DNA from 2 places in the Paenibacillus sp. FSL H7-0756 genome. Region 2 is predicted to be linked to the other one. Evidence: a T-box and tRNA genes for the amino acid it is inferred to sense, from the RefSeq annotation. Region 2 holds a T-box; the other holds one or more tRNA genes.
The links. A T-box is a leader RNA that pairs with one kind of tRNA and senses whether it is charged. The one in region 2 lies ahead of NST04_RS11055 (valine--tRNA ligase), so its partner is inferred to be a tRNA-Val.
Positions count from the first base shown of each region.

Region 1: it encodes a tRNA-Val, which carries the amino acid that the T-box ahead of NST04_RS11055 (valine--tRNA ligase) is inferred to sense. The anticodon was not compared.

Region 1 is NZ_JBBOVT010000002.1:1,491,364-1,495,575, reverse strand. Features, by position in the region: gene NST04_RS23220 (GNAT family N-acetyltransferase) at 1-442, opposite strand, end outside; gene NST04_RS23215 (hypothetical protein) at 779-1,291, shown strand; partial or broken gene NST04_RS23210 (Rpn family recombination-promoting nuclease/putative transposase) at 1,345-1,881, shown strand; tRNA gene NST04_RS23205 (tRNA-Val) at 1,960-2,031, opposite strand; gene NST04_RS23200 (NUDIX hydrolase) at 2,226-2,648, shown strand; gene NST04_RS23195 (helix-turn-helix transcriptional regulator) at 2,711-3,520, shown strand; gene NST04_RS23190 (aldo/keto reductase) at 3,675-4,212, shown strand, end outside.
Region 2 is NZ_JBBOVT010000001.1:2,495,247-2,499,458, reverse strand. Features, by position in the region: gene NST04_RS11055 (valine--tRNA ligase) at 1-2,529, opposite strand, end outside; T-box leader at 2,689-2,973, opposite strand; gene NST04_RS11050 (stalk domain-containing protein) at 3,066-3,728, opposite strand; gene NST04_RS11045 (LysM peptidoglycan-binding domain-containing protein) at 3,930-4,212, opposite strand, start outside.

The sequences.
Region 1 (4,212 bases), on a different contig from region 2:
AGTTTAATTTCTGCAATACTTTAATAGAATTGATATTAGCAGGCTGAGCCTTTGCTTCTATTCTATTGAAGCCCAGTGTATCAAACGCATAATCTATTAGCGCACGAAGGGCTTCAGGCACATAACCTCTTCCCCAGAACTCGCGGCTAAGGTCATAACCGATCTCTGTCTTCGCATTGTCATAGTCCAGCATATTGTAACCGCATGAGCCGATAATCCGGCCGGATTCTGCTTCAATGATAGAATAGCGGATCGCCTGATTCTCATCGGCTAACTTACCAAGCAGCTCAATCATTTCTACGGCCTGACTCTCATCTGTGAAGCTGCTGATATTCATGAAGCGGGTGACTTCAGGATCAGACCAGATCGCGAAAAGGCTGGCTGAATCGGCGGTACTCATTTGTCTTAACACTAATCGCTCGGTACGTAATTCAGTAATCATCAAAGTGTTACCTCCATGAAGTATATATGGTATTGGTGAGGTACAACTATTGATATCTGCGCATAGTTCAGTCCTTTCCGTGTGTAAGCTGACTCTATTATATAGAATGCACGGGAGAAAGTTAAATATCTGGTGTGCGATCCTGACGGCGGTGTTCAAAAGACGCTGACAGTAACGACCTGATTGCTGTAAATTCGTAACCGTCATTATTAGAGGTTGTGTGAGCTTGTGCTCATGCAGTCTTTTTTATGTTTCTTATTCCTCCAAGCATGGTAAGGTTTAGGTAAAAACATCCGGGAGGGCATGATGAGAAAAACGGTACTGGTAATGTTGTTCTTGTTCGTATTGACGGCTTGTGCGGATTCCAAAGACGGGGTAACCACCAAAGACTTAGCCATCCAAAAGGTGAACGATCATAAAGCCATGGTTGAGTATGGTATGAGCCGCGCGGAAGCAGAAGAGGTATTGGGCAAAGGAGAAGATAAGGATATTGCGAATTCAATCATGTACAGCTCTGGCGTAAGAATTATGTACCGTGAGGATAAAGTGGCAGGTATTACTCTGGCGGAGGAATCGAAAGATACGTATGAAACCACTGGCGGTTTTAAAATTGGCATGTCTAAGGATGACTTCAAACAAATCTATGGCGATCAGTATCTGACGGATATGGAGCGCAACCTGGATTATGCTTACGATTCCATCAACAAGCGGTATTTGCATGATAAAGAATGGGCAGCGAAAGCTGAAGATGATACGAAAATATATGTAATTTCAGGCCTGTTCAACGGTAAGGGTGAAGCGGACGGCGTGGTATTGGTGGATAAGCGAATGGCGATAACTTACAGGTGAATGGGAGGGCTGAATATAAAACTGGGCTTGTATGTTTCATAGATCTTTGAAGGGAGAAACAATTTATTCTGGACATTAAAGCCAAGACGGCTGAGGGCAAACGGATCAACATCGAAATGCAACTATTCAATCCATATAATATGGAGAAGCGGACACTTTTCTACTGGAGTGAGATGTATTACCACCAAATTCAAAAAGGCGACGATTACATTCAATTGAAGAAGTGTGTAACGATCAATATTTTGAACTATTCCTGTCTTCCTAATAACCGCCATCATAATATCTTTCGCCTTCGGGAAGATCACACCGGGATTCCACTGAACAATGATCTGGAAATTCATGTAATAGAATTAACAAAGCTCGAGGAGCAGGCCGTCCCATTAACTGGTGGTCTGATCAACTGGTTATTATTTCTGAAGGGTGTTGAGCAACCAAACTGGGAGGTGCTGACCATGAATGAACCGATGTTGAAAAAAGCAATGGATACGCTGGAGTTCCTGAGTCAGGATGCCGCTACAAGGATGGAGTATGAAGCCCGGATGAAGTATTTGCGGGATGAGGCGTCTCGGATGAACGGGGCTAAGGCAGAATAAAACTGTTGCAATGATAACAACGAAAAACGAAGCCGATCATATGATCGGCTTCGTTTCTTTAAGGCTATCCATATATAGGACGGATGGGGTTCGAACCCATGACCCCTACCCTGTCAAGATAGTGCTCTCCCGCTGAGCTACCGTCCTGCAACGAAATTTATAATAACACAGGACGTAAGGGAATGGCAAGAGATTTTTAAATATGCTATAGATGATCAGTTAAGCATGACCCTTCCATACCACCGCAGTGACAAAAACCCACGACACCCCATCCATAGTATATTACAATAATGGCGCTTGTCTGGAAGTTCCTTAACCAACATAAAAGGTGGAATTCTATCATGATCGTAACATTGCATGAAGCGGAGTGCCCTGGGGGGAGTCTCAAATATGTAGTGATTTTTATGAAGCAAGGGAAGGATTGGGTTCTGGTACGGCACCGTGAGCGGTCCACGTGGGAATTTGCCGGCGGGCATATTGAGGCGGGTGAGAGTCCCGGGGAAGCTGCGGTAAGAGAACTCTACGAAGAGACAGGCGCTGAAGATTATGAACTGCATCCGCTATGCATCTATTCGGTCAGAAGTGATGAGCTGGCAGAGAGCTACGGGATGTTGTATTATGCAGATGTCAAAAGGTTCGGAACTTTGCCCCCGTACGAAATGGCGGAGCTTCGAAGCTTCAGCGAGCTGCCGCAGGCTGTGACCTACCCGGGGATCTACCCCACGCTATATGCGAGAGTATGTGAATATGTGAAGCATCTGTGAATCAATCTTAATCGTATTTCTGGTAGAATAGACACTCGATTGGCTGAAAGGAGGCCCAGCTCATGAGCAATGAGATTACGAGGTTTAAGCGTCTTGGCGACTACCTGAGATCACGCCGGGACCGCCTGCAGCCAGAAGCTGCAGGGATCAAGGAAACGAACAGTCAGCGCAGAACACCAGGTCTGCGGCGGGAGGAGGTTGCGGTTCTGGCCGGTCTCAGCAGCACTTATTATACATGGCTGGAGCAGGGCAGGGAGGTTACCGCCTCCAGAGAGGTCATGGAGAGTCTCAGTCAGGCGCTGCGGTTGTCGGCAGATGAGCGCAAGCATCTGTTTGAGCTATGGAATCCCGGCTTGCCGGATACACTTGCTTCTATAGATACGGTCAGTCCGGAGCTGAGTCCGCAGTGGCGGGATATTATCCGGCAATTGACTTATCCGTCTTTTATTACGAATGAGCGGTCTGAGGTACTGGCCTGGAATGATAAAGCGAGTGAAGTGCTTAGTGATTTCGGAGGTCTGTCTGCTTCTGAGCGCATTATGATGCGTCTTCTGTTCCTGGATCTGGAGCTGCGCTGCCGGATGCTGAACTGGGAGGAGTTCGCCCTACATTCAGTAGGTGTGTACAGAACCTATTATGACTTGAACCTGCATGATCCTTGGCACAAGGAGATGGTCGATCAGCTCTTGGAGGACAGTGCGGATTTCGCCGAGATGTGGAAACAGCACAATATTCAGGGGAAAAGAGTCAACCGTGTGGTCATAGAGAGTCTGGGTACAAGTGAGCCTGTAGTCTACGACATCAATTCGATGGCCAATCTGGCGGATCACCCGGGACTGCATATTTGTATCTATACGCCTGTTATAACGTAGCAGACGATTCTCGGGGGACATACGCCATACGTTTCCTCCGCTCCCTGGTAATGATCTTACTAGCATGAACGTACTGTGGCTGCTCCACGGCAGGACGGTTAGAATAAGGACATGTTCGTAAGATCTATTACAGGGACAAGAGGGAGGCAACCATATGCATACAAGAACACTCGGGAACGAAGGGCTGAGCGTATCGGCTCTGGGACTCGGAACGATGATGATGCCGGATAATGAAGAGTCTGTACGAACCATTCATGGCGCGCTTGATCTGGGCGTAACTCTGCTGGACACAGCGGATATCTATGGAGCCTTCGAGCAGCAGCGCTTCGGCGGTAATGAACGGCTTCTCGGGCGGGCGCTTAAGGGCCGGAGAGATCAGGCAGTGATTGCGACGAAATTCGGCATTACGCATACTCAGGGACCCAAGGGAGACCCGGCCTATATCAAAAAATCCGTAGATGCCAGCCTCTATCAACTAGGCACAGATTATATCGATCTGTACTATCAGCACCGTCCTGATCCGAACACCCCTATTGAGGAAACCGCTGGTACCCTGGCTGACCTTGTCAAGGAAGGAAAGATCCGTTATATCGGCTTATCCGAGGCTTCGCCTGAACTGATCCGCCGGGCACATGCGGTGCATCCGTTGACCGCCCTGCAGACAGAGTATTCGCTCTGGAGCCGGGAGGTGG
Region 2 (4,212 bases):
AAAGCCCTGATTACTGAGCTTCTTCTCCACACGCTCCACTTCGCTGTTCAGGGTCTGGACTTCTTTCTCCAGACGGATAATCTCCTGATCGATATCGATCAGACCGGACAGCGGGAGAAGCAGCTCCGCTCCGGTAACCACGGCGGACATCATTTTATCCGGCGTCTGCGGCGCAAGGCCTGCTTCGAACGAAGAGGTGTTGCAGAAGCGCCCGATGTAATTGTCGTTACGGGAAATAATGTCCAGGGTGTCCTGGCTGCCGGCCTTGATAATCAGCTCGACCTTCTTGCTCATTGGCGCATTCACTTCCGCACGGATACCGCGAACAGCCCGGATGATATCCATCAGCAGGTTCATCTCTGATACCGCCTGCGGATTCTCAAGCGCCGCATCGTACTTCGGCCATTCAGCCAGCGTAATCGATTCTCCTTCATGCGGCAGATGCTGCCAGATCTCCTCGGTAATGAACGGCATGAACGGGTGAATCAGGCGCAGTGTGCGGTCCAGCACGTAAGCCAGAACAGACTGGGTCTTGGCCTTGGCGGCTGCGTCCGCTCCGTACAGCGAAAGCTTGGCGAATTCGATATACCAGTCGCACAGATCATCCCAGATGAAGTTGTAGAGCAGGCGTCCGGTCTCGCCGAACTCGTACGAGTCAATTAGACGCGTAATATCACGGGAAGTTTCGTTCAGGCGGTGCAAAATCCAGCGGTCTGCTGTGCCAAGCTCACCTGTAATGTCAATATCTTCAAAGGCTACGCCTTCCAGATTCATCAGCGCGAACCGGGAGGCATTCCAGATCTTGTTGGCAAAATTGCGCGCCTGCTCTACCTTTTCCATACGGAACCGCAGATCCTGGCCCGCTGTACTGCCGGTAGTAATCATATAACGCATGGCGTCAGCGCCGTACTGCTCGATAACATCCAGCGGATCGATGCCGTTGCCCAGAGACTTGGACATCTTGCGTCCTTCGGCATCGCGTACGAGTCCGTGCATCAGTACATCGGAGAACGGCTTCTGGCCTGTGAATTCCATGGCTGAGAAAATCATCCGCGCTACCCAGAAGTAAATGATATCGTACCCGGTAACCAGTACGTTGTTCGGATAGTAACGCTGATAGTCACTGCTCTCCCCGTCAGGCCAGCCTAATGTAGCGAACGGCCAGAGGTTGGAGCTGAACCAGGTATCCAGAACATCCTCATCCTGCTTCAGGTCGGACAGCCCGCTGATGCGGCGTGCTTCTTCTTCGTCGTGCGCAACAACAAGCTCCCCGGTAGATTCGGAGTACCAGGCCGGAATCCGGTGACCCCACCACAATTGGCGGGAGATACACCAGTCGCGGACATTCTCGATCCAGTTCAGGTACGTCTTCTCGAAGCGGTCCGGCACGAAGTGGACCCCGTCACCGTCCTTCTGTGCAGCGATGGCCGCTTCTGCCAGCGGCTGCATTTTGACGAACCACTGGGTGGACAGATAAGGCTCTACAACAGCCCCCGAACGCTCACTGTGCCCAACCTGGTGTACATGATCCTCAATGGAGATCAGCACGCCTTGCTCCTTCAGGTCGGCTACGATGGCCTTACGGCAGTCGCTGCGGTCCATTCCCTGGTAAGCGCCTGCTTCCTCATTCATCACTCCGCCTTCGTCCATTACATTGATCTGCGGAAGGTTATGGCGGACTCCCATCTCGAAGTCATTCGGATCATGCGCCGGTGTAATCTTAACCGCACCGCTGCCGAACTCCTTATCTACGTATTCATCAGCAATAACCGGAATCTCTCTGCCTATAATCGGCAGGACCAGTGTTCTGCCAATCAGATGCTTGTAACGGTCATCCTCCGGGTGTACCGCTACCGCTGTATCGCCCAGCATCGTCTCGGGCCGCGTGGTAGCCACCGTAATATGGCCGCTGCCATCCTTAAGCGGATAACGCAGATGGTACAGATGCCCGTTCACTTCCTTGTATTCAACCTCGATATCCGACAGCGCTGTACGGGCAGCCGGGTCCCAGTTAATAATCCGCTTCCCGCGGTAGATCAGGCCCTTCTGGTACAGCTCCACAAATACCTTGCTGACCGCCTTCTTCATTCCATCATCAAAGGTAAAGCGTTCGCGGGAGTAATCGAGGGACAGGCCCATCTTGGCCCACTGGTCATGAATGGTCTCTGCATACTGGTCTTTCCAGGCCCATACCTGCTCCAGGAACTTCTCGCGTCCCAGATCATGGCGGGAGATTCCCTGCTGGCGCAGCTTCTGCTCCACCTTGGTCTGTGTAGCAATCCCTGCATGGTCCGTACCCGGCAGCCACAGGGTATCATATCCCTGCATCCGCTTGGTGCGGATCAGCACATCCTGAAGCGTGAAATCCAGCGCGTGTCCGATATGCAGCATTCCTGTTACATTCGGCGGCGGAATCACGATGCTGTAAGGCTCCGCATCCGGACGCTTGCCGGCTTCGAAGAAGCCCTTCTCCATCCAGTACGCATACCACTTCTTCTCTGCCGCTCCCGGATCATATGTAGTCGGCATGTCGCTCTGCTTGTGATTAGCTGAAGCGGTAGCTTCTGCCGCTTCCTGCCCGTTCGGCAGCTCTGCTGCTGCATTGTTGTTATCAGCCATTGTGAACCCTCCACTGTTAAATGTATTGAGTAGCTAGCGGTTTCTGAGAATACAAAAAGGCCCTTCGTCTCAAAGGACGAAAGGCCATTCTTTCGCGGTACCACCTTTGTTTCGCGCCAATAAAAAATAAACCACTGCCTTAAGTTCCCCTACAGGTTCCTGAAGCTTAGCGCGACACTCATGCAGGGTAACGGCTGCAACCGGCCGCATCCTAACCGGTCTTCATGATGAAGACAAGCTCAGAAGGGCAACTCCGGGGCGACTTCGGGGGCTGCATCCTGCGGGAATTCACACCAATAATAATCCCGCTCTCTGAAGGGCTGACCGCCTACTCTTCCCGTTCCCAGTCTTTATGCTAGTTATTACTTAGTTCAATAATACATTCAGTGTTATCCCTAGTCAACCAGCATATACACAAAGGGCGCGCAGCAGACGAACCTTGGCGCTTACTCCCCGCTCCAGATCACTTGAACCACGTTGAAGCCCTGGCGGCTGCCCGTTCCGGGAGCCCCGTCCACGGTAACAGCAAACGTGCTACCTGCATCAATAATCTGGAAGGCGGCTGCAGAGACCTCCTCCGATTTGGAGGTGGCTCCTTTTTGCGCGAAATAGTCCTTATACGTATTGCCCAGCGTCTCCAGCCCCTGCTTCGTGGTATAGCTGAAGGTCGCGGACGGCTTGCCGGTCGCCGAGCCTTCGATCAGATCAAAGATCTTCGCGTCCGCCGGAAGCGGGAAGTCCGCCGGCAGGCTCTTCGGCCGCTTCACAGAATCCGCTGGTGTTCCTGCGGACGAGCCGCCGGAGGAGACAGCCGGAGCAGCCCCATTACCGATGATGACCCGGCTGGTTGCAGCATCGTAAGTAACAGCGGTGTTCAGCGCTTCGCCTATGGAGCGTACAGGCAGATAAGTGATGCCGTTGTAGGTAATCGGGGCGAGGGTTTTGCCGTTGCCGTCTTTGGGCGTGTACGCCTGGCCATTCACGACGATCCCGATTTTGTTGTTCAGGAGCGCCTTGATCTCCTGCAGATTGCTGGCGGCATAGACACCGGCCGAGACTGTGAGCGTCAAGCTTAGTGCGGCCGCAGTGGCTGCCACTTTTCTCTTCATGTGAATGATCATCCTTCCAGAAGTAGTGTACCAGCGCATAGCTGCCTGAATGTGTAATGTATGTAGGCCGGTAGTGACTATTACCCCCGGCTGAACGGTTTGTAAACCAGAAGCGGAAATCATATACAGAAACAGGAACAGCCCCATCCGTAAGGCAAGGGCTGTTCCTGTTAAGCCTGAATTCTCCGCGCATCATCAATCTCAAGGGATGTATAATACCTGTCCCTCTTCTACAACCTGACCGGACAGCCGGTTATACATGGTCAGCTCCCGGGTGCTTAGCTGGTATTTCTCGGCTATGGTGTCCAGCGTCTCTTCCCGCTGTACAATGCAGAGCCTTACCTTGCGGAACAGCTCCGTTCCGCCCATGCCGCCGATGAACCGGCTCTTCCACGCTGTGTCATTGCCGGCCTCAGGAACAGCCTCCGCTACAGAGTCTAAATTGCCCGATAGCAGTTCTTCCTGCTCTCTGTTGGCGCGGCTT